DNA from 3 places in the Polaromonas sp. P1_F4 genome. Region 2 is predicted to be linked to each of the others. Evidence: predicted binding sites of a transcription regulator. Region 2 holds the regulator's gene; each other region holds the start of a gene.
What was found. Region 2 encodes LexA, which represses DNA repair genes until DNA is damaged. Its sites were predicted from a motif close to ACTGTATNNNNATACAGT; they were not measured.

Region 1 (7,925 bases), on a different contig from region 2:
CTCGGTCAGCATCTGCCGCAGGTTTTTCTGCGTCGGCCTGCCGTCCAGCCCGACCATGGTCAGGTTGATGGACGAGGAACTTTCCAGGCTGGTGTTGGCCAACAGCGTGTTGATGAGTTCGGACTGGCTGATCTTGCTGGTCTTGGGCTCGAACACCAGGCGCACGGCGGCATCCTTGCTGGATTCGTCGCGCACCACGTCGAGCACGGCCAGGATGGTCTGCTTGAGCTGCACCTGGTCCTGGCTCAGGGCCTTTTTCCCGGTCTTGATCTTGGGATTGGTCAGCTCTTCGATTTCCTCCAGCACGCGCTGGGTGCTGACGCCGGGCGGCAGTTCCTGCACCACCAGTTGCCACTGGCCGCGCGCCAGTTCTTCAATCTTCCAGCGGGCGCGCACCTTGAGCGAACCGCGGCCCGTTTTGTAAGCCGCTGCGATTTCCGCGCTGCTCGAAATAATCTGGCCGCCGCCCGGGTAATCGGGCCCGGCGATCAGCGTGTACAACTCCTCGTCGCTGAGCTTGGGCGTCTTGATGAGTGCCACGCAGGCGTCGGCCACTTCGCGCAGGTTGTGACTGGGGATTTCGGTAGCCAGGCCTACGGCAATGCCGCTGGCACCGTTGAGCAACGCAAACGGCAGGCGTGCCGGCAGCAGCTTGGGTTCCTCCGTCGTGCCGTCATAGTTCGGCATGAAATTGACGGTGCCCTCGTCAATTTCGTCAAGCAGCAGGCGCGCGATCGGACTGAGGCGCGCTTCGGTATAGCGCATGGCGGCCGCACCGTCGCCGTCACGGCTGCCGAAATTTCCCTGGCCGTCGATCAGCGGATAGCGCAGGCTGAAATCCTGCGCCATCCGCACCAGCGCATCGTAAGCAGCAGTATCTCCATGCGGGTGGAAATTGCCCAGCACATCGCCGACCACCTTGGCGCTTTTGCGCGCCTTCGGACCCGCAGGCGCAGCGTTGGTGAACGACAGGCCCATCCGGTGCATCGCGTACAGGATGCGGCGCTGCACCGGCTTCTGGCCGTCGCAAATGTCAGGCAAGGCGCGGCCCTTGACAACGCTGAGCGCATATTCAAGGTAAGCCCGCTGCGCGTACGCAGCCAGCGAATCCTGGTCGGCGGGTTCGGGAATAGGGGCTACGGCGTCCGGTGTAAAGAGATCCATCTTGAGTTTGGCTTGGCGGGTAAGGTGGCGTGACGCATGCCGGCACACGCGGGTGCGGCTGGCACAGGGTTACAAAAGGAATGCCGTTTTTCAGGCTGCCGGGCTGAACACACGGCGCATTGTGACCTCAGTTCTGCTCGGGCTGGGCCTCTGCCGTAGCGGTGGAGACCACAGTGGGCGACACCATGTTGCTGCGGCCGGTTGCGCCGCCCATCATTTCCATGCGGACACGGCCGGACGACGCCATCATGCTGGGAGGCTTGAGGTGGTTATAAAGCTGCATCACGGTTTTGACGTAGTTTTTGGTTTCGGGGTAATTGGGGATCTTGTTGCCGGCACGCTGCACGGCGCCCTCGCCGGCGTTATAGGCCGCGACCGCGAGTTCAAGCTGGCCGGGGAACATGGCAATCAGGTCGCTGAGGTAGCTGGAGCCCGCCCGGATATTGGTCTTGGGGTCGGTGAGCTTTTTGTGGATGGTGGAATCCTTGGTGGCCCGCACGCCGTAGCGCTCCGCTGTCGGCGGAATCAGCTGCATCAGCCCGACCGCGCCCTTGGGCGAAACGGCCTGGGTGTTGAACCCGGATTCGGTGGCGATCAGGGCCTGCAGCAGTTCGTAGTCGATGCCATGCTTGGCAGAAGCCTCGCGGAGCAGGTGCTTGACGGCCTTGTAGTTGGGAGACACATCAAAGTAAGCCAGCAGCTTGGGCGGCGCGTTGGCCACACCGGTGGCCCGGTTGGCGCCGTTACCGACGGCTTTGCCGCTTTTGGCAACATTGTCCCCTGCGCTGAAACTTTCAGCGCCACGAAAGAAAAGTTCATAACGCTCATCCAGCCGCACAGCCGAAAAATGCGCAATGCCGTCTTTGTCCACATAACCCCAGATGTCGGCCCGGGCCGGCGCCGCGAACAGCGTAGCCAGCCCAAGGACGGCCAGGGGCAGGGCCAGCGCGCGTAACAGGCGAGCAAGGCGCGGCAAGGCTGAATACAACGTCAAAAAAGAATCCATCAAATATCTATTTCCACGGCGTCACCGTGCAACTCCATCAGTTCGCGGCGCGCAGCGGCCTCGCCTTTGCCCATCAGCTTGGTGATGAGCGTCTCGGTTTGCAGAAAATCCTGGTTGCCCAGTTGCACGGGCAACAGGCGGCGGGTGTCAGGATTGAGTGTGGTTTCCCATAATTGTTCCGCATTCATCTCGCCCAGGCCCTTGAAGCGGCTGATGCTCCAGGCCCCCTCCTTTACGCCATCCTTGCGTAACTTGTCCAATATGGCGGTCAGTTCGCCTTCATCAAGGGCATACACCTTGGATGCCGGCTTTTTGCCGCGGGCCGGCGCGTCCACCCGGAACAGCGGGGGACGGGCCACATACACATTACCCGATTCGATCAATTTGGGGAAGTGGCGGAAAAAGAGGGTCAACAGCAGCACCTGGATGTGCGAGCCGTCCACATCGGCGTCGCTCAGGATGCAAACCTTGCCGTAGCGCAGGCCGGAGAGGTCGGGCGTGTCGTTCGGGCCGTGCGGATCAACGCCGATAGCGACGGCGATGTCGTGGATTTCGGTGTTGGCGAACAGGCGGTCGCGCTCGACCTCCCAGGTATTAAGCACCTTGCCGCGCAGCGGCAGGATGGCCTGGCTTTCCTTGTCGCGGCCCATCTTGGCGCTGCCGCCGGCCGAATCGCCCTCGACCAGGAAGACTTCGTTGTGCGCCAGGTCCCGGCTTTCGCAGTCGGTGAGCTTGCCGGGCAGCACGGCGACACCGGAGCCCTTGCGTTTTTCGACCTTCTGGCCGGCTTTCTGCCGGGTTTGGGCAGCCTTGATGGCCAGTTCGGCCAGTTTGCGGCCGTAATCGACGTGCTGGTTAAGCCAAAGCTCCAGCGTGGGCCGCACAAAGCTGGACACCAGCCGCACCGCGTCGCGTGAATTGAGGCGCTCCTTGATCTGGCCCTGGAACTGCGGATCCAGCACCTTGGCGCTCAGAACATAGCTGGCGCGGGCAAAAACGTCTTCCGGCAAGAGCTTGACGCCCTTGGGCAGCAGCGAATGCAGGTCGACAAAGCTCTTGACGGCATTGAAGAGGCCATCGCGCAGGCCGCTTTCGTGCGTGCCGCCGGCGCTGGTGGGAATCAGGTTGACGTAGCTTTCGCGCACCGGCTGGCCTTCTTCGGTGAAGGCCACGCACCACTGCGCACCCTCGCCTTCGGCAAAACTCTCGTGCGAGGCATCGGCAAAACCTTCGCCCTCGAACATCGGGATCACCGGGTCGCCGGTCAGCGTCTGCATCAGGTAGTCACGCAGGCCGCCTTTGTACAGCCAGGTTTGGGTGTCTTTGGTTTTCTCGTTGGTCAGCGTCACCGTGACGCCGGGCATCAGCACCGCCTTGCTGCGCAGCAGGTGCGTGAGCTCGGCCATGGGCAGCGCGGCCGATTCAAAGTATTTGGCATCGGGCCAGGCGCGGACGGTAGTGCCCGTCTTGCGGTCGCCCTCGCCGTTTTTGCGCAGGTGCAGCTTTTCAATGACATCGCCGCCCGAGAACACCAGGTGGGCAACCATACCTTCACGATAAGAGGTGACTTCCAGGCGCTTGGACAGCGCATTGGTCACGCTCACGCCGACGCCATGCAGGCCACCCGAGAAGCTGTAGGCGCCGCCTTTGCCTTTGTCGAACTTGCCGCCCGCGTGCAGCCGGGTGTAGACGATCTCGATGACCGGCACCTTTTCTTCCGGGTGCAGGCCGAAAGGAACGCCACGGCCGTCGTCATCCACGCTGACCGAGCCGTCGGTATGCAGCGTGACCTTGATCTTCTTGCCGTAGCCGGCCAGGGCCTCGTCGGCGGAGTTGTCCAGCACTTCCTGGATGATGTGCAAGGGGTTGTCGGTGCGCGTATACATGCCCGGCCGTTGCTTGACGGGCTCCAGGCCCTTGAGCACGCGGATCGAGCCTTCGGAATATTCGGTGGGTAGTTTGTCAGCCATGGCAGATGAAAGAATTGCCGCAATTGTAGTCGGGGCCGGCAAAGTCACTGTATAAACATACAGCCAACCTGGCTTGAGACACGGAACGAAGTGCGGCCCGGGCAGTGTTTTGCCATTTTCGTTACAGTCGACAGACAGCGCGTTTTCCGCTCCAGACCTTTCTTTTTTCGCCGCTTGCGGCGGCCCGTCCATGACCACCGAAACCAAAAAACTCTCCATGCTGCAGGTGCTGATCTGCGGCGCCACCATCGTCACGCTGTCCATGGGCATTCGTCATGGTTTTGGCCTCTGGCTGCAGCCCATCACCCAGGCGCAGGGCTGGACGCGCGAGACTTTTGCCTTTGCGCTGGCGGTGCAAAACCTGTCCTGGGGGGTGTTCGGCATCTTCGCCGGCATGGCCGCCGACCGCTTTGGCGCCTTCCGCGTGATCGTGGGCGGTGCCCTGCTGTACGGGCTGGGCCTGGTGGGCATGGCCTTGTCGCCCACCGGTTTCCTGTTCACCCTGACAGCCGGCGTGCTGATTGGCGCCGCACAGGCCGGAACCACGTATGCCGTGATTTACGGCGTGATCGGGCGCAATATTTCGGCCGACAAACGCTCGTGGGCCATGGGCGTGGCCGCGGCGGCGGGCTCATTCGGCCAGTTCCTGATGGTGCCGACCGAAGGTTTGCTGATCAGCAGCCTGGGCTGGAAAGAGGCTTTGCTGGTGCTGAGCGGCGCGGTGCTGCTGATTGCGCCGCTGGCATTGGGCCTGCGCGAAGGCGGTTTTACCGGCGGGCAGCCTGCCAAACGCGAGCAGACCATTGTCCAGGCGCTGCGCGAAGCCTTCAAGTACCCGAGCTTTCAATTATTGATGGCGGGCTATTTTGTCTGCGGCTTCCAGGTGGTGTTCATCGGCGTGCACATGCCCAGCTACCTCAAGGACAAGGGCCTGTCTCCCCAGGTGGCCAGTTATGCGCTGGCGCTGATCGGCCTCTTTAATGTGTTCGGCACCTATATTGCGGGCTCGCTGGGCCAGAAAATTGCCAAGCGCAAGATCCTGGCGACGATTTATTTATCCCGCGCCATCGTGATCGCCGTGTTCCTGGCGGCGCCGCTCAGCCCCCTGAGCGTTTACATCTTTGCCAGCCTGATGGGCCTGCTGTGGCTGTCGACCATCCCGCCGACCAACGCCGTCGTGGCGCAGATCTTCGGCATCCAGCACTTGTCGATGCTGGGCGGCTTTATCTTCTTCAGCCACCAGATCGGCTCCTTCCTGGGCGTCTGGCTGGGCGGCTACTTATATGACCGCACGGGCAGCTACGACATCGTCTGGTACATCGCGATTGCATTGGGCGTGTTTGCCGCGCTGGTGAACCTGCCGGTGCGTGAATCACCGATTGCACGCGCGGCCGTGCCCCAAGGGGCCTGACATGGCCAAAAGGATCGGCCTGTGGGCGCTCGCAATCATCGCGTCGCTGGGGGTGTTTGCCCTCTACACACGGCCTGATTTCCTGTTCACACTCGCCAACCAGGTCTGGGCCTGCTTCTAGCGCAAGGCCCTGCCCAGGGGTTTTATCTGTGTTTTGGGCTGCGGCCCAATCAGGACGGGCGCAAGCAGCTATGAAAACAATAGTAATTACCGGAGCCTCTGACGGCATAGGCGCTGAAATGGCGCGGCAATTGGCCAAAACCCACGGCGCCGGCGTGGCGCTGGTGCTGGCCGCGCGCAATGAAGCACTGCTCAATGAGGTTGCGGGCCAATGCGTTGCCCATGGGGCGTTGACCCTGGCCGTCAAAACCGATGTATCGCAAGAAGACCAATGCCGCCAGCTGGTGGCCGCCGCCATCGGACGGTTCGGGCAAATCGATGCCTTGATCAACAACGCAGGCATGTCGGCGCAAGCCCTTTTTGAAGACGTCAAGGCCCAGGACCTGGCCTGGTACGAACAGTTGATGCGCATCAACCTCTGGGGCAGCGTCTGGTGCACCCATGCCGCCCTGCCTTACTTAAAAGTGCGCCACGGCAGCATCGTGGCTGTCTCCAGCCTGGCAGGCCTGATCGGCGTGCCGGGCCGCACAGCCTACAGCGCCACCAAATTCGCCATGACGGGCTTCTTCGAGGCATTGCGCGCCGAGCTGAAAACGGCCGGCGTCAGCGTAACAACGGCCTATCCGGGCGTGGTGGCCACCCGCATCCGCTACCGCGGCTTCAACGCGGCCGGTGAGGCAGCCGGTGCCAGCGGCCTGAAAGAAGACGACGCCATGAGCGTGGAAGAATGCGCACGGCTGATCGTGCAGGGTATGGAGCGCCGCGACCGCGAAGTCGTCATGACGGCCAAGGGCAAGCTGGGCCGCTGGCTCAAGCTGATCGCACCCGGCCGGGTTGAAGCGATGGCGCTGGCAGCGCTCAAAGATGACGTAAAACCCTACTGATGGAGAACAATACGCACGGCATGGAACCGCCCTCCGCCTGGGTGCAGCGCTGGTCGCACCTGGTGCCAGAGCGTGGCGTGGTGCTGGACGTGGCCTGCGGCTACGGCCGCCATGCCCGCTGGTTTTATGAACGAAATCACCCTCTGGCCCTTGTGGATCGTGCGCAAGCAGCTATCGAATTTATAGCAACCGCCCTTCCAGCGCGCTCAACCCAAACCGTTGAAGCCGTGGTGGCCGACATTGAGGAAGGCCCCTGGCCCTTTGAAGGACGACAGTTTGAGGCAGTCATCGTCACCAATTACCTGTGGCGGCCGCTCCTGCCCACGCTACTGGCCAGCCTGGCGCCGGGTGGCGTGCTGATTTACGAAACTTTTACGCAGGGCAATGAAACGGTAGGCAAACCCTCGCGCCCCGACTTTTTGCTGCGTCCCGGTGAATTGCTGCAGGTCTGCCAGGGCCTGAAGGTGGTGGCCTTCGAGGAGGGTTTTGAGGAGCGTCCGCCGCGCTTTGTCCAGCGCATCACCGCCGTCCGCGAATCAGCCGCGACTGCGGGTTTATCCGCCCCCCTTCATACCGCAGAGGGGGGTCCACCCCGCTATAGACTGACCTAGGCTCTGGGTAGAATGCAGGATTGGCCTTTTCCGGGGCCGGCTTGAAGCTGTTCAGGCCGGAACACCCCAGATACCTGCATGGCCGCGAACGTTTACAAGCAGAGCATGAAACCCATTACTGGCAGCATCGTTGCATTGGCAACGCCCTTGCACGAAGACGGCAGCGTAGATTACCCCACCCTGCGCAAGCTGGTTGACTGGCACATTGCCGAAGGGACCGACTGCATCGGTGTGGTCGGCACAACCGGCGAATCCCCAACCGTCAATGTCGAAGAACATTGCGAAATCATCCGGGTGTCGGTTGAGCAGGCCAAAAAGCGCGTGCCGATCATGGCCGGCTGCGGCGCCAACTCAACGGCCGAAGCCATTGAGCTTGCCAAATTTGCCAAAGGCGTCGGCGCGGACTGCCAGTTGCAGGTCGTTCCCTATTACAACAAGCCCACCCAGGAAGGCCAGTACCGGCACTTCAAGGCGATTGCGGAAGCGGTTGGCGACCTCCCCACCGTGCTTTACAACGTGCCCGGCCGCACCGTCGCCGATATGGCGCACGCCACCGTGCTGCGCCTGGCCCAGGTGCCCGGCATTGTCGGCATCAAGGAAGCCACCGGCAACATCGAGCGTGCCCAGTGGCTGATCAAGGAAGTGCCCAAGGGCTTTGCCGTGTATTCAGGCGACGACCCGACCGCCGTAGCGCTGATGCTTTGCGGCGGCCAGGGCAATGTCAGCGTGACAGCCAACGTAGCGCCCCGCCTCATGCAC
Region 2 (7,925 bases):
TCGCCACTCGAGCAACTGGAGTGCCTTGAGCAACTCCGGGCACTGTGGCACGGCCATCGCATCGCCGTGCACATCACCGGCGACGCGCCCGGGCCGGGCGTTGACACCCCGGAAGACCTGGACCTCGCCCGCAAGTTGTTTTCCTGACCTGCCCTCCCCGGCACGACGCCGGCTCGTAAGTTGCTGTCAGGGGTGCATGCTATCCTTGGGAAAAACACAAGTGTGAGGCCTGCAGGACGTGCCGGCAGCCCTCCATACCTGTCAAGCAGCCCCTGCGGAAACCGGCCGGCGGTTCGGGCTGACTTCAAGAATTCATAAAATCCGAGGACATCCATGAGACTGATTTTGTTGGGCGCGCCTGGCGCGGGCAAAGGGACGCAAGCGACCTTCATTTGCCAGAAGTACGGTATCCCCCAAATTTCCACCGGCGACATGCTTCGTGCGGCCGTCAAAGCCGGCACGCAGCTGGGCATTGAAGCCAAAAAAATCATGGACTCGGGTGCACTGGTCAGCGACGACCTGATCATCAATTTAGTCAAAGAGCGCATTGCCCAGCCCGACTGCGCCAAGGGCTTTCTGTTTGACGGCTTTCCGCGCACCATTCCGCAGGCCGACGCCATGAAGTCTGCCGGCGTCAAGCTGGATTACGTTCTTGAAATCGACGTACCCTTCGACGCCATCATCGAGCGCATGAGCGGACGCCGTTCGCACCCCGCCTCAGGCCGCACCTATCACGTCAAGTTCAATCCGCCCAAGGTCGAAGGCAAAGACGATGTGACCGGCGAGCCGCTGATCCAGCGCGATGACGACAAGGAAGAAACCGTCCGCAAGCGCCTGGAGGTTTACAGCGCCCAGACCCGTCCGCTGGTTGAGTACTACTCCAGCTGGGCAAAGTCAGAGCCTGAACTGGCCCCAAAATATCGTGCCATCAGCGGCATGGGCGGTGTTGACGAGATCACCGCCCGCGCGTTCAAAGCGCTGGCGGGCTGAATCGAGCCTCCAGCGAGTCCATCTGCACCCCAAAGCCGTCAATCTGACGGCTTTTTTCATTCTGGTTCCCGGCAGACTGGAATCGCAAGGCAGGGTTCAGCTTTCCGCCAGCAACTCGAGCATCATCGCTATCCTCGCCTTCACGGGGCTCAGCCCCTGCGAATCAGAAAACAGATCCCCCGGTGTGGGCAAGACACGACCATTGAGGCACCTTGTCGACCGGACGACCCGCACCCCCGCAGACCGCGCGCGAAGCAAGGCCGCCTCCAGCGCATGGTGCAAGGTGCCATTACCCGTGGCGGCAACTACAAGCCCCTGAACACCCTGCGCCAGCAACGCGTCCACGACCGCACCACTGGCGCCGGCATGGTTCATGACAATCTCAACGCGCGGCCACTGGACCGGAACCACGGAGTTCGCTATTATTTTAATAGCTGCTTGCGCCCGTTCTACATGGGTTTCAGGCCAATTTCTCATTAACCTGAGGAATCCTTCCTCCACATAGCCAATCGGCCCCGCATCACCGGAGTCAAAGGCGTCAACCTTGTAGGTATGCACTTTCTGCACGTCCAGCGCGCTGTGGATGGTTCCGGCGCACACCGCAACAACACCCCTCGCCCCTGCATGACGCGCCACCGCCATGGCATCCAGCATGTTCTGGGGGCCGTCAGGCACCAGCGCCGTCGCGGGCCGCATGGCGCAGGTCAGCACCACGGGTTTATCGGGGCGGCACACCGCATGAAGGAAATATGCCGTCTCTTCCAGCGTGTCCGTTCCGTGCGTGATGACAATGCCCTGCATGTCCGGCTGGGCCAGAAAGTAGTTGACCCGACTGGCCAGCTGCATCCATACCTCGAAGCTCATGTCCTTGCTATCGACCTGCGCGACCTGTTCGGTCATCAGGGGGCCGAACCTTGCCAAGGGCGGGACCGCCGCGACCAGCTGCTCAACGCCCACCTGGGCAGCGGTATAGCCAATGTTGTCCGACGCACTCGCAGCCTGCCCGGCAATCGTGCCGCCAGTGCCCAGAATCACAATATTTTGAGGATGCATAAGACGTAAACTTGCAATCTTTTAAAAACTGGATGAAAATACAGTTACTGGATATTAAAACAGCTACAGTAACGTTGCGTACCTAAGGCCAACAGGCAATACGCAAACGGGCTGAAGTTGTGATTCAAGGAGCAACAGTGATGAGCACACTCGATAACTTTTCGCATTTTCCCTCTGAGGCTCCCAAGCTCACTGCGCGCCAGCAGCAAATTCTGGAATTGATCCAGAGCGCCATCGCGCGCACAGGCGCCCCGCCTACCCGTGCTGAAATCGCCGCCGAGCTTGGCTTTCGCTCTGCCAATGCCGCCGAGGAGCACTTGCAGGCACTGGCCCGCAAAGGCGTCATCGAACTGGTCAGCGGGACCTCACGCGGCATACGTTTGCGCAATGACGCCCTTCGCAGCCTGAACGAATCCAGAATCAAACAGTTTTCCCTGCCGTTGCAAAGCCTGGCCCAACTCGCCCTACCTCTGGTGGGGCGGGTTGCTGCTGGCAGCCCAATTCTCGCGCAGGAACATGTCGAGCAAACCTATTATTTTGAAAGCAGCCTGTTTCAGCGCCAGCCCGACTACCTGCTCAAGGTCCGCGGCATGAGCATGCGGGACGCAGGCATCATGGATGGCGACCTGCTGGCCGTCAAGCAATCCAAGGAAGCCAAGAATGGTCAAATTGTCGTGGCCCGGCTGGGTGATGAAGTGACCGTCAAGCGCTTTCGCCGCAACAAGCACCTGATCGAACTTCTGCCCGAAAACCCGGACTTTAAAACCATTGTGGTCGAGCCCGGCGAGCCTTTCGAACTGGAAGGTCTGGCCGTCGGCCTCATTCGCAACACGATGCTGATGTAGGCAGCTCACCTGGCCACGCACCAGGTGGCGGGCGTTTGGCCGTTGTGATGGCCAACACCCTGGTGCCGGGGCCTTCCTGGCAATTTGCCAGTTTGCAATCCTGCCTGTGTAAACCTCTCTCATACAGGAGTTCATCATGGGAATCGTCAGTTTTTCACATTCACCAATGTCGTCAGTCCTGCTGGCCCCCGTGCAGGCATTGGTGTCATTGTTATTGCCGGCGCAGGGTATGGCTGGGGCAAGCCGTTTTTCCGCGCCAGCCGGCGCGCAGCCCAGATCTCACCAGCTTGCGCTACCCTTTGCTTCCGGCGATTTCGCGGCAATGCGCGGCCCATCTGCCCGCGCCACTGGTGCTCTTGCCGTCCAACCCTCTGTCAAGGCGTCCCGGCCCAGCCGGCTGCGAGTTGTCCGTGAGTTTGACTCCAATGTCGGCCCAGCGTGCGCTGGCCGCATGGTGATATCCGGCCGCATGGCCGACGTCTGCGCGGAACTTGAGCGCATGAGCCAGCGAGAAACCTCTTTGAGATAACTGGTACAGCAAGCTTCCCACCAGAAGTTCAGCCCGGGCCTATGCGCTTTGCGGCGCCGTCTGGTGCGTTTCCTTGAGATACAAAATCCCCAGTCGGAAGTGACCCCGGCGGCAAGGAAGAAAAATCTTGCAGGCACAATATCGGCATGAATATTGTGATCCTCGACGATTACCAGGACGCGGTGCGGAAACTGAACTGCGCGGCCAAGCTGGAAGCCTACCCCGCCAAGGTCTATACCAACACCGTTAAAGGCATCGGCCAGCTGTCCGTCCGCCTCAAGGATGCCGATGTCATCGTCCTGATCCGGGAGAGAACCCAGCTCAACCGGCAAGTTATTGAAAAACTGCCCAAACTCAAGCTGATTGCCCAGACAGGCCGTGTCGGAAGCCATGTAGATGTCGCGGCTTGCACAGAACGCGGCATCGCGGTTGCCGAGGGCATTGGGTCTCCTACGGCACCCGCGGAGCTGACCTGGGCGCTGGTGATGACCGCCATGCGCCGCATTCCACACTATGTAGCCCACTTGAAGCATGGCGCCTGGCAACAGGCAGGGCTCAAGTCAGCTTCGATGCCACCCAATTTCGGCATCGGCTCCGTCCTCAAGGGCAAGACATTGGGGGTATGGAGCTACGGGAAGATCGGGCAAATTGTGGCTGGCTACGGCAGGGCCTTCGGTATGCGTGTCATCATTTGGGGCCGTGACGCATCACTGGAGCGGGCACAGGCCGATGGCTTTGAAGTCGCGGCCAGCAAAGCCGAATTCTTTGAGCAAAGCGATGTACTGAGCCTTCACCTGCGGCTCAACACGGAGACACGCGGTATCGTCACGCTGGAAGACCTGTCGCGCATGAAAACCACGTCCCTGCTGGTGAATACGTCAAGGGCGGAGCTGATCGAACCGGAAGCATTGATCGCCTCCCTCAATCGCGGGCGGCCCGGCCTGGCGGCCATCGATGTTTTTGAGTCGGAGCCCATCCTGCAAGGCCATGCGCTGCTCCGACTGGAAAACTGCATTTGCACGCCGCATATTGGCTATGTTGAACAGGACAGCTATGAGCTGTACTTTGGCGCGGCGTTTGACAATGTCGTCAACTTCATCAAGGGCACGCCCACCAATATCGTCAACCCGGGGGCCTTGCAAGTACGGCGCTGATGTGACACGCCCAGCCTGATCAAGTGCGCGCAAATCGGAAACTCCCGGCGAGCCAGGCTGAAACTTTCGCTCAAGTTTTCTGCGTCGGCCCCGAAGAATCCGGAAAGTCGAGGTCAAACTCGATGAGATTGTTGGCAGCGGCTTGCGGCGGCCGCGCACCAGCGTCGATCGATGGAAACGGGGCCAGGTCCGCCCCCTCACCTGCACTCAAATCAATATCAAGGCCAAGCCGGGGGGACGCGGGAGGCTGTGTCGGGTCGGTTGCGCTTGCCACGGCAGGAGATGGCAAGGGCGCCACGATCTGGAACCGGGCTGACAGTGGCTGGATGCTGGTGGGTCCAAAGCCTGCAACGCTTGGGAGCGTATCCGGCATGGTCGGAATCGACGGTGCGTCCGATGGTTTGACCGGTGCTTCGGCGTCGCCGGACGGCCGGCTAACAATCCTTTTTGCGATCGAGTGGAGGAGCAACAGCTCGCGGTAGGCGGCCAGGCTGAAGACCTCTCCCCGCGAATCCGGTTTGCGGAATATGGACTCTTCAAGTACGTCGAGTACCTTGGGCGTTGGCCAGAGGGCCTCAATCCGCGAGAGAGCCTCCGTGTAATACTCAAGATCGTGCGTATTCGCCGCGTATTCGTCGAATGCCGGCACCTTGGCATTGAACATCTTGTTGAAGTCTGTGCGCAACGCGTCGTAATCCTCCCGGCGTCCCAAGCTGTGATAGAGGTCAAACAGGTCGAGATAGACGAGCGCGCTTGTTTCCACGTTGTCCATGATGTGGTGGCGCAGAACATCTACCGCCTTGTCGGGCCGGCCGAGCGACAGGAAGAAATCGGCCTGTTGCTGCACATCAAACAGCTCTTCGGCATTCACAATCCGCGGCATGCTGCTGATACCGCTCAGGCTAGGCAGAAATTCCGAGGGAAATCTGGATTCGGCAACCCTTGGGCGCGCCACGGCGCCTGAAGCCGGCGTATTTTTCGGCGCCTCGAAAAATGGTTCGCTGGGATCGAAATCAACCAGCGAATCGGGCAAAGGCCCGGCGCTCACCGATTCAGCTTCTGAGGCCCTGCGCAAGAAGGCCTTCCCGGTGTTACCCGTACCTTCAGTCACATAAGGCGCGCCGTCTTCAGCAAACCCCTTGCCCCACCATGATCCCCGGCTGACACGGTTTTGCTGTCGGCTACGTATCCATAGCGCCAGGATCGCAAGAAGGGAGGCGGCCAGCAAGGCGTAAAGGGCGTATACGAGCCAGTTGTCATAGCGTTCACCGCGCGCCTGCTCAAGCTGGCCGCGCATTTCCATCACGGCTTTTTCGGTTTTCTGGCTTCGCGCGAGCATGCCGGCAACATCGGCTTCCAGGGATTTCAGGCGCTGGCTCTCGCGCACCATGTCTTGCGGCTGTGCATTCAGCGCCTGCCACAGTGCGGCGGCGGCAGCGCGCTGCTGGGCGTCCGTTGAGGGTTCCGTCAGCAGCTCCGGCGAAGACCTAAGCACAGGGTCGCGCTCGGCCGCCAGGTCAATGGGGTCAAGTTTCAGGCGAGAACGGGGCTTGCCCGCCGGCCCGGATGCGGACTTCCCAGACCCGCGGACAGCAGGCGTTGCCTGCAGCGACCCAACTGAAGCAGTCGATCGCAATTCACTGCCTCCGGCAGGCGGGACTTTTCCGGACCTCGCTCTTGGGGATTTTCCCGGGCTGGAGGGCGCGGAGCCTGCCTGTGCCTTTGTGGCGTTGCCGCCAGCGCCAGCAACACCAGGCATCTGCGTCACCAGAGGCGCAGTCGCCACGACTTCTCCGCCGACAACGGGAATCGGGTTGGTGTTTTCTCCGGCCACTTCCGCCAGCAGCACATACTTGCGCGTGTTTTTCTGCAGGCATCCTTCACGCACATAGAGTGTCACCACCGGCTCATCGACGCCTGAGCTTGTGCGGATGCGGATCAGTGCCTCACCGGAAGCGCCTTGCGACGTGACAACACGTACTTTGTCCTGGGGAACCTGGCTGTCGCCAAAAAAAATATCAGCCGCCACGCAGACTGCAGACAGCCCTTCCGTGCCGTCCAGGTGCGCCGACAGAGTGACATCAAGGGGGCGTCCGACAAGGGTGGCGCCGCGCATGCGCCCCAGCGACAATGCCACGCTGTGGACGGCAACGCCCATCAGCAGAACGCCAAGGAGATATTTGACAGGCTTCTTGGCAAGTTTCATGGGGTGGGCAATTTTGACACGGGACCCTGACAAATACGGTCGGCCATAATTCAGGCATGGAAGTAAATTACACGAATGTGGGAATAGTTGGCACCGGCGCCATGGGGCGCGGCATTGCGCAGATCGCCGTGCAGGCCGGCAGCACCGTCAGGCTGATGGACGCGCAGGCAGGCGCCGCGGAAAAAGCGCGCGAAGCCCTCTGCACCCAATGGGACAAGCTCGTGGAAAAAGGCCGCATCGACGCGGCCGCGGCAGCCGGGCACAAAGACCGGCTTGTGCTGGCCGCCACCCTCACTGACCTCGCGGCCTGCGACCTCATCATCGAAGCCATCGTGGAGCGGCTGGAGGTCAAGAAAGCCCTGTTCGCCGAACTCGAGACACTGGTACCTGTGCACACCGTGCTGGCCAGCAATACCTCCTCGCTGTCCATAACGGCCATCGCCGCAAACCTGAAGCACCCCGAACGCCTGGCCGGTTACCATTTCTTCAACCCCGTTCCGCTGATGAAAGTGGTGGAGGTCATCGCCGGCCTGAAGACTAGCCCCGCCGTGTGCGAGGGCCTCAGCCAATACGCCCGGCAAATGGGCCACACACCCGTGCAGGCGCAAGACACGCCCGGCTTCATCGTCAACCACGCCGGCCGAGGCTACGGCACCGAAGCGCTGCGCATCGTCAGCGAAGGCGTCGCCGACTTCGCCACCATAGACCGCATCCTGCGCGACCAGGCCGGCTTCAAGCTGGGCCCTTTCGAGCTGATGGACCTGACCGGGCTCGACGTCTCCCATCCCGTGATGGAGTCAATCTACCACCAGTATTACGAAGAAGCTCGCTACCGTCCCAATGTGATCACGGCGCAGCGCCTGGCCGGCGGCGTGCTGGGCCGCAAGACCGGTGAAGGCTTTTATCGTTACACCGACGGCGCCATGCAGGTGCCGCCCGAGCCGGCCGTCCCTGATGTGACCGAACTCCCGCCGGTATGGGTGTCGCCGCGTGCTTCACGCCGCTCGGAGCTGTTGCAGCTGCTCAAAAACCTGGGCGCCAAAATCGAGACCGGCGCCTCCGCATCGCCACAGGCCCTGATGCTGGTGGCGCCCCTTGGCTTTGACATCACCACCGTCGCCGTCGTGGAGCGGCTGGACCCGGCCCGC
Region 3 (7,925 bases), on a different contig from region 2:
TGCTATGGAGGAAACACTGCAAGGGCTGGGCTGCCTTCCTGCGCATGGCCGGGATTTCAACCACGGTGCTGTCCGCCGTGGCTGAGCAAGTCAAGCTCGGCTTTTGATGTTGTCAGACGCTTCCAGCTGGGTGAGGTCGACTTGGAGGGGAGCCGGATACTGGCTCGTGCCAAACCTTAGCGCCGACCTGGCCCGCACGACCTGGATGTGCAGCGTTATGCGCCGGGCGCCGAAGGCATCGTCGCCCACCTGGAGCGCGCCATCGTGATCGGCCCGATCGCGCGGCTGGAGCTGATTCCCGCGGAAGGCTACGAACAAAAGGGCAATGTCTCGGGCGATTCGATCATCGAGGCCCAGATGACTTCGCAGCAGTTTGCCGAGATGGGCTTGCGCGAAGGCGACATGCTGGTGGTGACGCCGCGTAAGGCGAGGGTGTTTGTGGAGGGGTAGACCCACACCGATAGACGCCGATAAGAAGGGTTAAGACTACGCCTGACCGGGAGCGAGGTCATGAAAGTACAACCAATCAGAGTCTTCGTTGAGGCGAATTTCGATCGGATAGCGCTCGGTCTCTTGTGGCATGGTCGACAGGCGGCCCACGAACTCTTGAGGGCTCTTCACGAAGAAGACAAACTCCCGCTCTCCTCTGCCGGTGACGACAGCAGCAAGCACCGAGGACATGTCCTGCTCCACAGCTCCGACAAGTCGGTCTTCAAATACATGCAGGCGCACCAGCTCTTGCTTGGTGGCAAGACCTACATCGTCTGTATCGTGCATAGACCAAAAGATATTCAAGCGCTTTGGATAGTTTGAGCGAGGAAAGTCTTCTGGGAATTGCCGAAACCGAACAAGATATGGATAGGCGTCAGTATGACCTTCCGCTACAGCCCAAGGGATCTCAGCAAAGGATGTCGACAACTTGACTCCAGGATGGTTTGCGCGAAATCGGCATGGCAGATGGTAACGCCGCGCAAGGCGAGGGCGTTTGTAGAGGGTTGAGGGCCTGAACGAGCGGACGTTACTGACTCGTGCCAAACCTCAATGCCGACCTGGCCCGTGCCCGTTCGGCTTCCACCTCCCGGTTGCGTGGCTCGGCGTTGGTTACCAGTGAGCGGATCAGAACCCGTGCCGAGGCCGCCACCTCTTCCACAGCACGATCGAACGCGGCTTCATTGGCCTTGGAGGGGACGTTGAGGCCGCTGAGCTTTCTGACAAACTGCAGCGAGGCGTCACGGATTTCCAGTTCCGTGGCCGGCGGCTCGAAGTTGAACAGGGTCTTGATGTTGCGGCACATGGCAGCTCCTTGAGACGAAAGTATCGAATTGGGTTACGCCGACAAAGGTACGCAGCTTGAGGATTCGAGAAAAAATTTCATGCGCTGCTGCCGTTCCTCACGTCGGAAGATCGGCACTGACCGGAGGATCAGACGGCGCCCGCCCGGTTTTTTTGGGCACATCATGAAGAACGGGCTTAACCTGCGGCACCGAGTAGACATTGACTCTGTTCTTGTACTTTGCCCGAAGTGCCGGGTGCATACGATCAGGAAAGCTGCAAACCCAGAGTGCAAAAACAGGTCCCACTACGGGAATGAAGGCAACTATCGTCACTGCAACTTTTAAAAGAACGGGATCTTCGCGGCGCCATATCAGGAACGCCACCAGGCATGAGCCCACGGCAGAGGCTCCGAGAGTAATCAGGGCAGGTAGAGGGATGTCAGCTAGAGCCATGTGTCTTGCATGCGCATCGATGCGCTGTTCATGGGTTATTTTGCAGGATCGACTCGATTACCTCAGAGCCTCCAACAATGTCCTCATTTCCGGCGAAGCGCGAGACTTCCATGCGGCCATCTTCGAACACGTCAATCTCAACTCGCTCACCCACAAGGGTCAAGGTGACCAGTATCGTGTCCGGCCGATGTCTTCCGAGCGTGAAATGGATATTCGCGGCTTCAAGTGTAGAAAGCAGCTGAAATAGCGGGTGATTCATGCCGCCTTATTTAATCGCAAATTGGCGATCAAAACCCTATGGGCTCAAAAAAGGAATCACCGCTTACCCCGAATACTTCGGAGTTGACGGCTTTCGGTTTTCAGCTGGCAGGCCTGATCACCACCGACTCCGCCGAAGCCACAAAAGGCCCGTGGTACACCGCCTCAATGTTGTTGCCGTCCGGGTCCAGCACAAAGGCGGCGTAGTAGCCGGGGTGGTATTTGCGCTCGCCCGGCGCGCCGTTGTCGGTGCCGCCTGCGGCCAGGGCGGCTTCGTAAAAGGCTTTGACCTCTGAGTGGTCCTTGGCCCGGAAAGCCAGATGGACATGCGAGGTAGGTCCGTCTGCCTGGTCCATCCACAACTCGTCGGCCGAAAAATGGTCGTCGGCCTCCTGGATGGCACTTTCCTTGTTCAGTGACTTGAGCACGGCACGGTAAAAGCGCTTGCTCGCCGCGAGGTCATGGGCGCGCAGGTGAACATGGTCGATGAGTCGTCCGCGGTGTATTTCCATGGTGGGCTTCCTTGTTCGGGGGTGAAGGATCTGTTCAGCGGATCACGCCGGGCATCAGGGCTTCGGCAATGGCAATGTGGTTGCCGTCGGGGTCGGTGATCATCACTGTCCTGACCTTGTCACTGGACGTTGTATGGCTGGTGTCTATGCCCAGCTTTTGCAGGTACTCGATTTCCGGTTCAAGGTCGTTGACGGCCAGAGTCACCGAGCCTTCGCCGGCGCGTTCGGCCAGTTCATACACCTGCAGGCCGCCGCCGCGCAGGAAATGCCATTCGCCGACTTCTGGCATGGGGCGGCTGGCTTTGGCGTCCAGCAGTTTTTCGTACCAGGGGATGGATGTGTCCAGGTTGCGGACGGCGACACTGGCAAGGGCGTTTTGCACAATCATGGGGGTCTCCAAAAAGATCTATTCCTGAAAATCTACGCCCGCCGGCGCCTCCCAGTTGTAGGACAAATGCTGGCAAATGCGGGTATGACGGGGATAGAGGGCCATCAAAGGCCTATTGCAGGTGGCTTGAAGTTGAGCAAGGTCTTGATGTTGCGGCGCGCAGCGGCTTCTTGAGACCAGGATTTCTGCTCAGAAACGATAGTCGGTGCCGTCGCTAATTTGGTGACAGGGCAACTGGTCAGGTTGACGCCGCGTAACCCACGACCTCTGCCAATTCGCCTTCACGCTCGCGATATTGCTGCAATGACTCATTGATGACATGAATGTGATTTGCAGTCTGATCGTAGCCTGCGGTAGACCACCTGTATTCGCCGCTGAAACGGTAAATATTGAAGAGGATTTCCTCCGGCTCACCCATCAAGGTTGTCGCAAGAAGCTCCCTGATTTCATGAAGAGCTACATGGCGATAACCACCGTGAATGCCAACAAAAAAGACCGGAAATTCATTCTGCGAAATCTCGAAGAGGCGATGCGTTGCCTTGGGGTCAACCTGTGCAATGGCATAAGCTTCGGCAACTTCTTTGGACGACGAGAGGCAAGTGATCCAGGAGTGCGAATTCTTTTTGCCTTGCCAGGTGGTCTCGATGGAAAACATGGGTCTAGCTTGACCTGCGAAGGGTGATGCCTGCAATCATCCGCATTCTGCAGTGGCATGAGACTCAGCTGCGCACACAGGCTGCGGCAGAAGTAAAAAACTGGCGACAAGCAGCGTTGCCCCAACCAATGCCCGGAGTGACCACGACAACTTCATCAAAACAAAACCGAGAGTGATCAACATGGCCAGAGCCATGCCCCCAAACACAATGCCAACGGCGGCACCCTGAAGCGAACTGCCGCATAACGCCACCGCGTAGCCCGCAGCAAGCAAAGACGCAACCAGCGCCGCTACGCCAGCAATCGCTGTTGCCGCGATCTTGCTGGCGAGTAAGAGGTGGGGATGAATGAGCATGACGGTCAAGGTCTAAATTCAGCGGCGCTCAAGGAGGATGGAATAAATTGTCAGGTTATTCATCATGGGGGTGGTATTCCGTTCCATCGCCAGGAACATAAGCAGTCACACCATGTTTACGCTGCAATTCACCCACAAGATCACCAACCATCTCACCGGCAGAAAAAACACACGCAAGGACAAGGTGGCAAGGGGAGCGATCTATCCTGCAACTCCATGGGCTAAATGTCGCGTCATCTATCTTGTCTAATGGAACGTCGTCAATCTCTGGATGTCTCGCAACGAGTTCTTCATAAAAAGCATCGATGGATGGGGTGTAAGTCCGGAAAGATCACCTTCCACCAAACGTGCATACAACTTACCGGCAGCCGCATCACCAATAGGCCTCTCGGTTCGCCAGATAGCTATGTCAAGACTCATGTATTTATGGTGGAAGCAGGTTGAACCGAGACACGCACCGCGAAGCGGCCTTTTGCGTGGTTTATATCAGTATTCTCCGAGGAGAATACTGACGGGATTTTCCTGATCAGGGAACTTATCCCTTCCTAAACGCCCGAACCCCTGGACAATTCATAATTCATCCAGAAAAAAGAGGGCTCCCTGATGTTTTTGACATATTTCGACGCCATGCCGCGCCGCATGCTGGCGCTGATCGCCGTGGCCTGCGTGGCCATGCTGGCCTTTGGCCTGTACCTGCAGCATGTGGTGGGCCTGGAGCCTTGCCCGATGTGCATCGTGCAGCGGTATGCGCTGGTGCTGGTGGCGGTGGTGGCGGGCGTGACGGCCATCGCCAAAAGCCGGGGCCTGCTGATCGCCGGTTCAGGCCTGATGGTGCTGCTCTCGGGTTTTGGTGCTTTTGTGGCGGCGCGCCAAAGTTTCCTGCAGTGGTATCCGCCTGAAATTGCCTCTTGCGGCCGCGACTTCTACGGAATGATTGAAACCTTTCCGCTCAAACGCGCCATTCCCATGATCTTCAAGGGCAGCGGCGACTGCACCAAAATCGACTGGACCTTTCTGGGCGGCTCGATTGCCAACTGGTCTTTCCTGTGTTTTGTGGCTATTGCGGTCGTGGGCTTGCTGCTGATCGCACGCCAGGCGCGCAAGCGGTAAGACCGCGCGCCTTTGCGGATCAGGCGATCGTCAGCCCGCCGTCGAGGATGAATTCACTGCCAACGGCATAAGTGGATTCGTCCGAGGCCAGAAACACCACGGCCTTGGCGATCTCGATGGGCAAGCCAAACCGGTGCGCCGGCGTCAGCGCAACCAGCCCGTCCTTCATTTGCTGCAAGGCCTCGGCAGGCAGGCCCAGCTTTTCATAAATAGGCGTGGTCACGGTGCCAGGGCTGACGACGTTGACCCGGATGCCCCTGCCGATCAATTCCCCCGACAGCGTTTTGGCCAGCGAAATCATCCCGGCCTTGGTGGCCGAATAGACGCTGGAGGCGGGCATGCCCAGGTGCGCATTCACCGAGGCGTTCAGGATGAGGGAGGCCGGGTTGGCCAATGTGCCCAGCAAAGCCTGCAGCAAAAAGAAGGGCCCCTTCAGGTTGACGGCCATGGAGCGGTCGAAGGCAGCCTCGTCCCACGCATCAAGCGGCATGAAGACGCCGATGCCCGCATTGATGAAGGCCACATCAAGTTGCCCAAAAGAGTCTTTCACCCGTTGAGCCAGTTTTTTCTGCTCTGCCAGATTGCCCGCGTCGGTCTTTGAGAAGCTTAAGAAGTGGGCGTCGCTGCCGAGCTGCCGGCGCGCTTCGTCCAGTGATTCGTCGCTGGATCCGGTCACCATGACCCTGGCTCCTTCGGCCAAAAACTGTTTGGCCGTTTCAAGGCCGATGCCCGAAGTGCCGCCTGTAATCAGCGCACGTTTGTTCTGCAGTCTGTTCATCAAATTTCCTGGAATGAGGTAGCAAGTACCGGTGGTCCAAGCGTAGGAGGGGCCGATGCCCGGCGCTGGCTGGTTCCGGACATGTGTTTCAGGCTGATGAATCTGGGGGTCTGCTTTTTACTTCGGCTTGCCTGGCGTGTTGGGTGGGGTGAATACCCCTTATTTGCCAGGATCTGAATCAGCAATATACTGTACATAAATACAGTATTTATCCAGATTTGAATCCCTCGCCATGCTTTCGCCAACACTCGTGGACCGCGCCTTGCCGGACTTCGCCAACGCCAATGTATGGCGCGCCGGCGAACTGGGCAGCGCAAGCCTGCGGACCCTCCCCACGGGCTATGTGGCGCTGGATGCTGTCTTGCCCGGCGGCGGCTGGCCGCAGGGGGCGCTGGTTGAGGTGATGCAGCCGCAGGCCGGGCTGCATGAATGGGGCCTGATGGCGCCGGCACTGGCAGCCCTGCAGGCAGAGACGCCCGGCGGGCTCACCGTGCTGGTGGGCGCGCCCTGGTTGCCTTTTGGCCCGGCGCTGGGCGCGCGCCGGCTCAACATGCAACGGCTGCTCAGCGTGCACGGCAAGCCGGGTGATGCACCTTCGCTGCTGTGGGCCACGCGTGAAGCCCTGCAGTGCGCCGACGTGCACAGCGTGCTGGCATGGCTGCCGGATGCGCGCAGCGCGCATCTGCGCCGCCTGCAGATTGCCGCGCATGCGCACCACAAGTTGCTGTTTGTGTTTCGGCCGCCGCGAGCTCAACATGAATCGTCACCTGCGCCGCTGCGCCTGCTGCTGGAAGGCGCCGTGCAGGAGGGCGGCAACCTGCTGGTCCACGTGCTCAAGCGCCGCGGCCCGCCACTGGCTGCGCCGGTGCTGCTCGACACCCGGCCCGCCCGGCTGTCAGCGCTGCTGGCAGCCAGCCGCGACAGGGCCCGGCAAAAGCGGGAAGAGCTTGCGCCCATCCTGCTGCCGTCACTGGTTTCGCTGCCTGTCACCTCACCCCGGAGCCCCATCCATGCGTTGCTGGATCGCATTGCGCATCTCGACCACCACTGATGCGGTGCAGCCATGGACCCAGGACGCCGCTGCCCTGCAGCGCGCGGTGGCCAGCCTGGCGCTGGGCTTCACGCCGCGCGTGGCGCTGGTGGATGAAGCGGTGCTGATGGACGTAACGGGCAGCCTGCGCTTGTTTGGCGGGCTGGCGCGGCTGATGCAGCTGCTGGCGCAGAAAATTGAGCTGTTTTTTGAATCAAATCAGGTTGTAGCCCTTATGGAACGGGCGCAAGGTGCTACATCTTTGATAGCGATCGGGCGGCTTCGGCTGCAGCAGGATCAGGCTGGTGCGTTGAAAAAACGCGTGGCCGACCTGCCCATGCACACGTTGACGGCGGCACGCCCGCACCTTGGTGTGCTGGAGCGCATTGGCTGCCGCAGCTGGGACGACTTGCTGCGCCTGCCGCGTGACGGCGTGGCCCGGCGTTTTGGCGCGGAACTGCTGGAGGCGCTGGACCGCGCCCGCGGCACCGTAGCCGACGACTACGCGTGGCAAGTGCTGCCCGAACACTTTGAGGAAAAACTGGAGCTCAATGCACTGGTCACCCATGGCCCCGCGCTGATGGCGGGCGTTGATCGTTTGCTGGTTCACCTGCACGCCTGGCTGCTGGGGCGGCAGAGCGGGCTCTGCGCCCTGAAAATCATCTGGCACCTGGACAAACGCCGTGATGTGGCGCCGACTGGCGAGCTCGAGATTCGCACCGCCCAGCCCGCACAAGACTTGCGTCACGTGGCGCGCCTTATCTCAGAACACCTGGCGCAGCAAAAGCTGCCGGCGCCGGTGCACAGCCTGACGCTGCAGTCGCTGGCCACCGAGCTGCTGGCCGACTCGGCAGCCGCCACCGGCAGCCTGCTGATGGAAGCGCGCCGGCAGGGCGACAGCGTGGTGGAACTGGTCGAGCGGCTCAGCGCCCGCCTGGGCGATGCCCATGTGCAAGCCTGGCAACCTTGCACTGACCACCGGCCCGAGCTGATGCAGCGCTGGGTGAGCGCCCGAAGTGCTATTAAATCAATAGCTGCTTGCGCACAGCCACCGGGCGCCAGAGGCATAAAACACTTGCAAAAAGACGCTTCCCCGGTTTTTCCGAAGGCCCG

Region 1: a site for LexA is predicted at 4,187-4,204, ahead of AC1DYQ_RS10775 (DNA topoisomerase IV subunit B). Genes of this name have one in related genera too.
Region 3: a site for LexA is predicted at 5,971-5,988, ahead of imuA (translesion DNA synthesis-associated protein ImuA). Genes of this name have one in related genera too.

What each region holds. Positions count from the first base shown of each region.
Region 1 is NZ_JBFUBP010000004.1:196,361-204,285, reverse strand. Features, by position in the region: gene parC (DNA topoisomerase IV subunit A) at 1-1,164, opposite strand, end outside; gene AC1DYQ_RS10780 (lytic transglycosylase domain-containing protein) at 1,292-2,170, opposite strand; gene AC1DYQ_RS10775 (DNA topoisomerase IV subunit B) at 2,170-4,140, opposite strand; gene AC1DYQ_RS10770 (MFS transporter) at 4,331-5,551, shown strand; gene AC1DYQ_RS10765 (SDR family oxidoreductase) at 5,743-6,555, shown strand; gene AC1DYQ_RS10760 (class I SAM-dependent methyltransferase) at 6,555-7,166, shown strand; gene dapA (4-hydroxy-tetrahydrodipicolinate synthase) at 7,272-7,925, shown strand, end outside.
Region 2 is NZ_JBFUBP010000001.1:977,306-985,230, reverse strand. Features, by position in the region: gene kdsB (3-deoxy-manno-octulosonate cytidylyltransferase) at 1-147, shown strand, start outside; gene adk (adenylate kinase) at 334-990, shown strand; gene AC1DYQ_RS04645 (asparaginase) at 1,087-2,043, opposite strand; gene lexA (transcriptional repressor LexA) at 2,184-2,888, shown strand; gene AC1DYQ_RS04635 (D-2-hydroxyacid dehydrogenase family protein) at 3,564-4,571, shown strand; gene AC1DYQ_RS04630 (type IV pilus assembly protein FimV) at 4,642-6,777, opposite strand; gene AC1DYQ_RS04625 (3-hydroxyacyl-CoA dehydrogenase) at 6,834-7,925, shown strand, end outside.
Region 3 is NZ_JBFUBP010000003.1:169,433-177,357, reverse strand. Features, by position in the region: gene AC1DYQ_RS08400 (SDR family oxidoreductase) at 1-85, shown strand, start outside; partial or broken gene AC1DYQ_RS08395 (TOBE-like domain-containing protein) at 193-450, shown strand; gene AC1DYQ_RS08390 (DUF695 domain-containing protein) at 487-918, opposite strand; gene AC1DYQ_RS08385 (DUF2277 domain-containing protein) at 1,019-1,294, opposite strand; gene AC1DYQ_RS08380 (hypothetical protein) at 1,756-1,986, opposite strand; gene AC1DYQ_RS08375 (VOC family protein) at 2,087-2,497, opposite strand; gene AC1DYQ_RS08370 (VOC family protein) at 2,532-2,885, opposite strand; gene AC1DYQ_RS08365 (hypothetical protein) at 3,124-3,540, opposite strand; gene AC1DYQ_RS08360 (hypothetical protein) at 3,577-3,903, opposite strand; gene AC1DYQ_RS08355 (disulfide bond formation protein B) at 4,498-5,004, shown strand; gene AC1DYQ_RS08350 (SDR family oxidoreductase) at 5,024-5,782, opposite strand; gene imuA (translesion DNA synthesis-associated protein ImuA) at 6,015-6,833, shown strand; gene AC1DYQ_RS08340 (Y-family DNA polymerase) at 6,793-7,925, shown strand, end outside.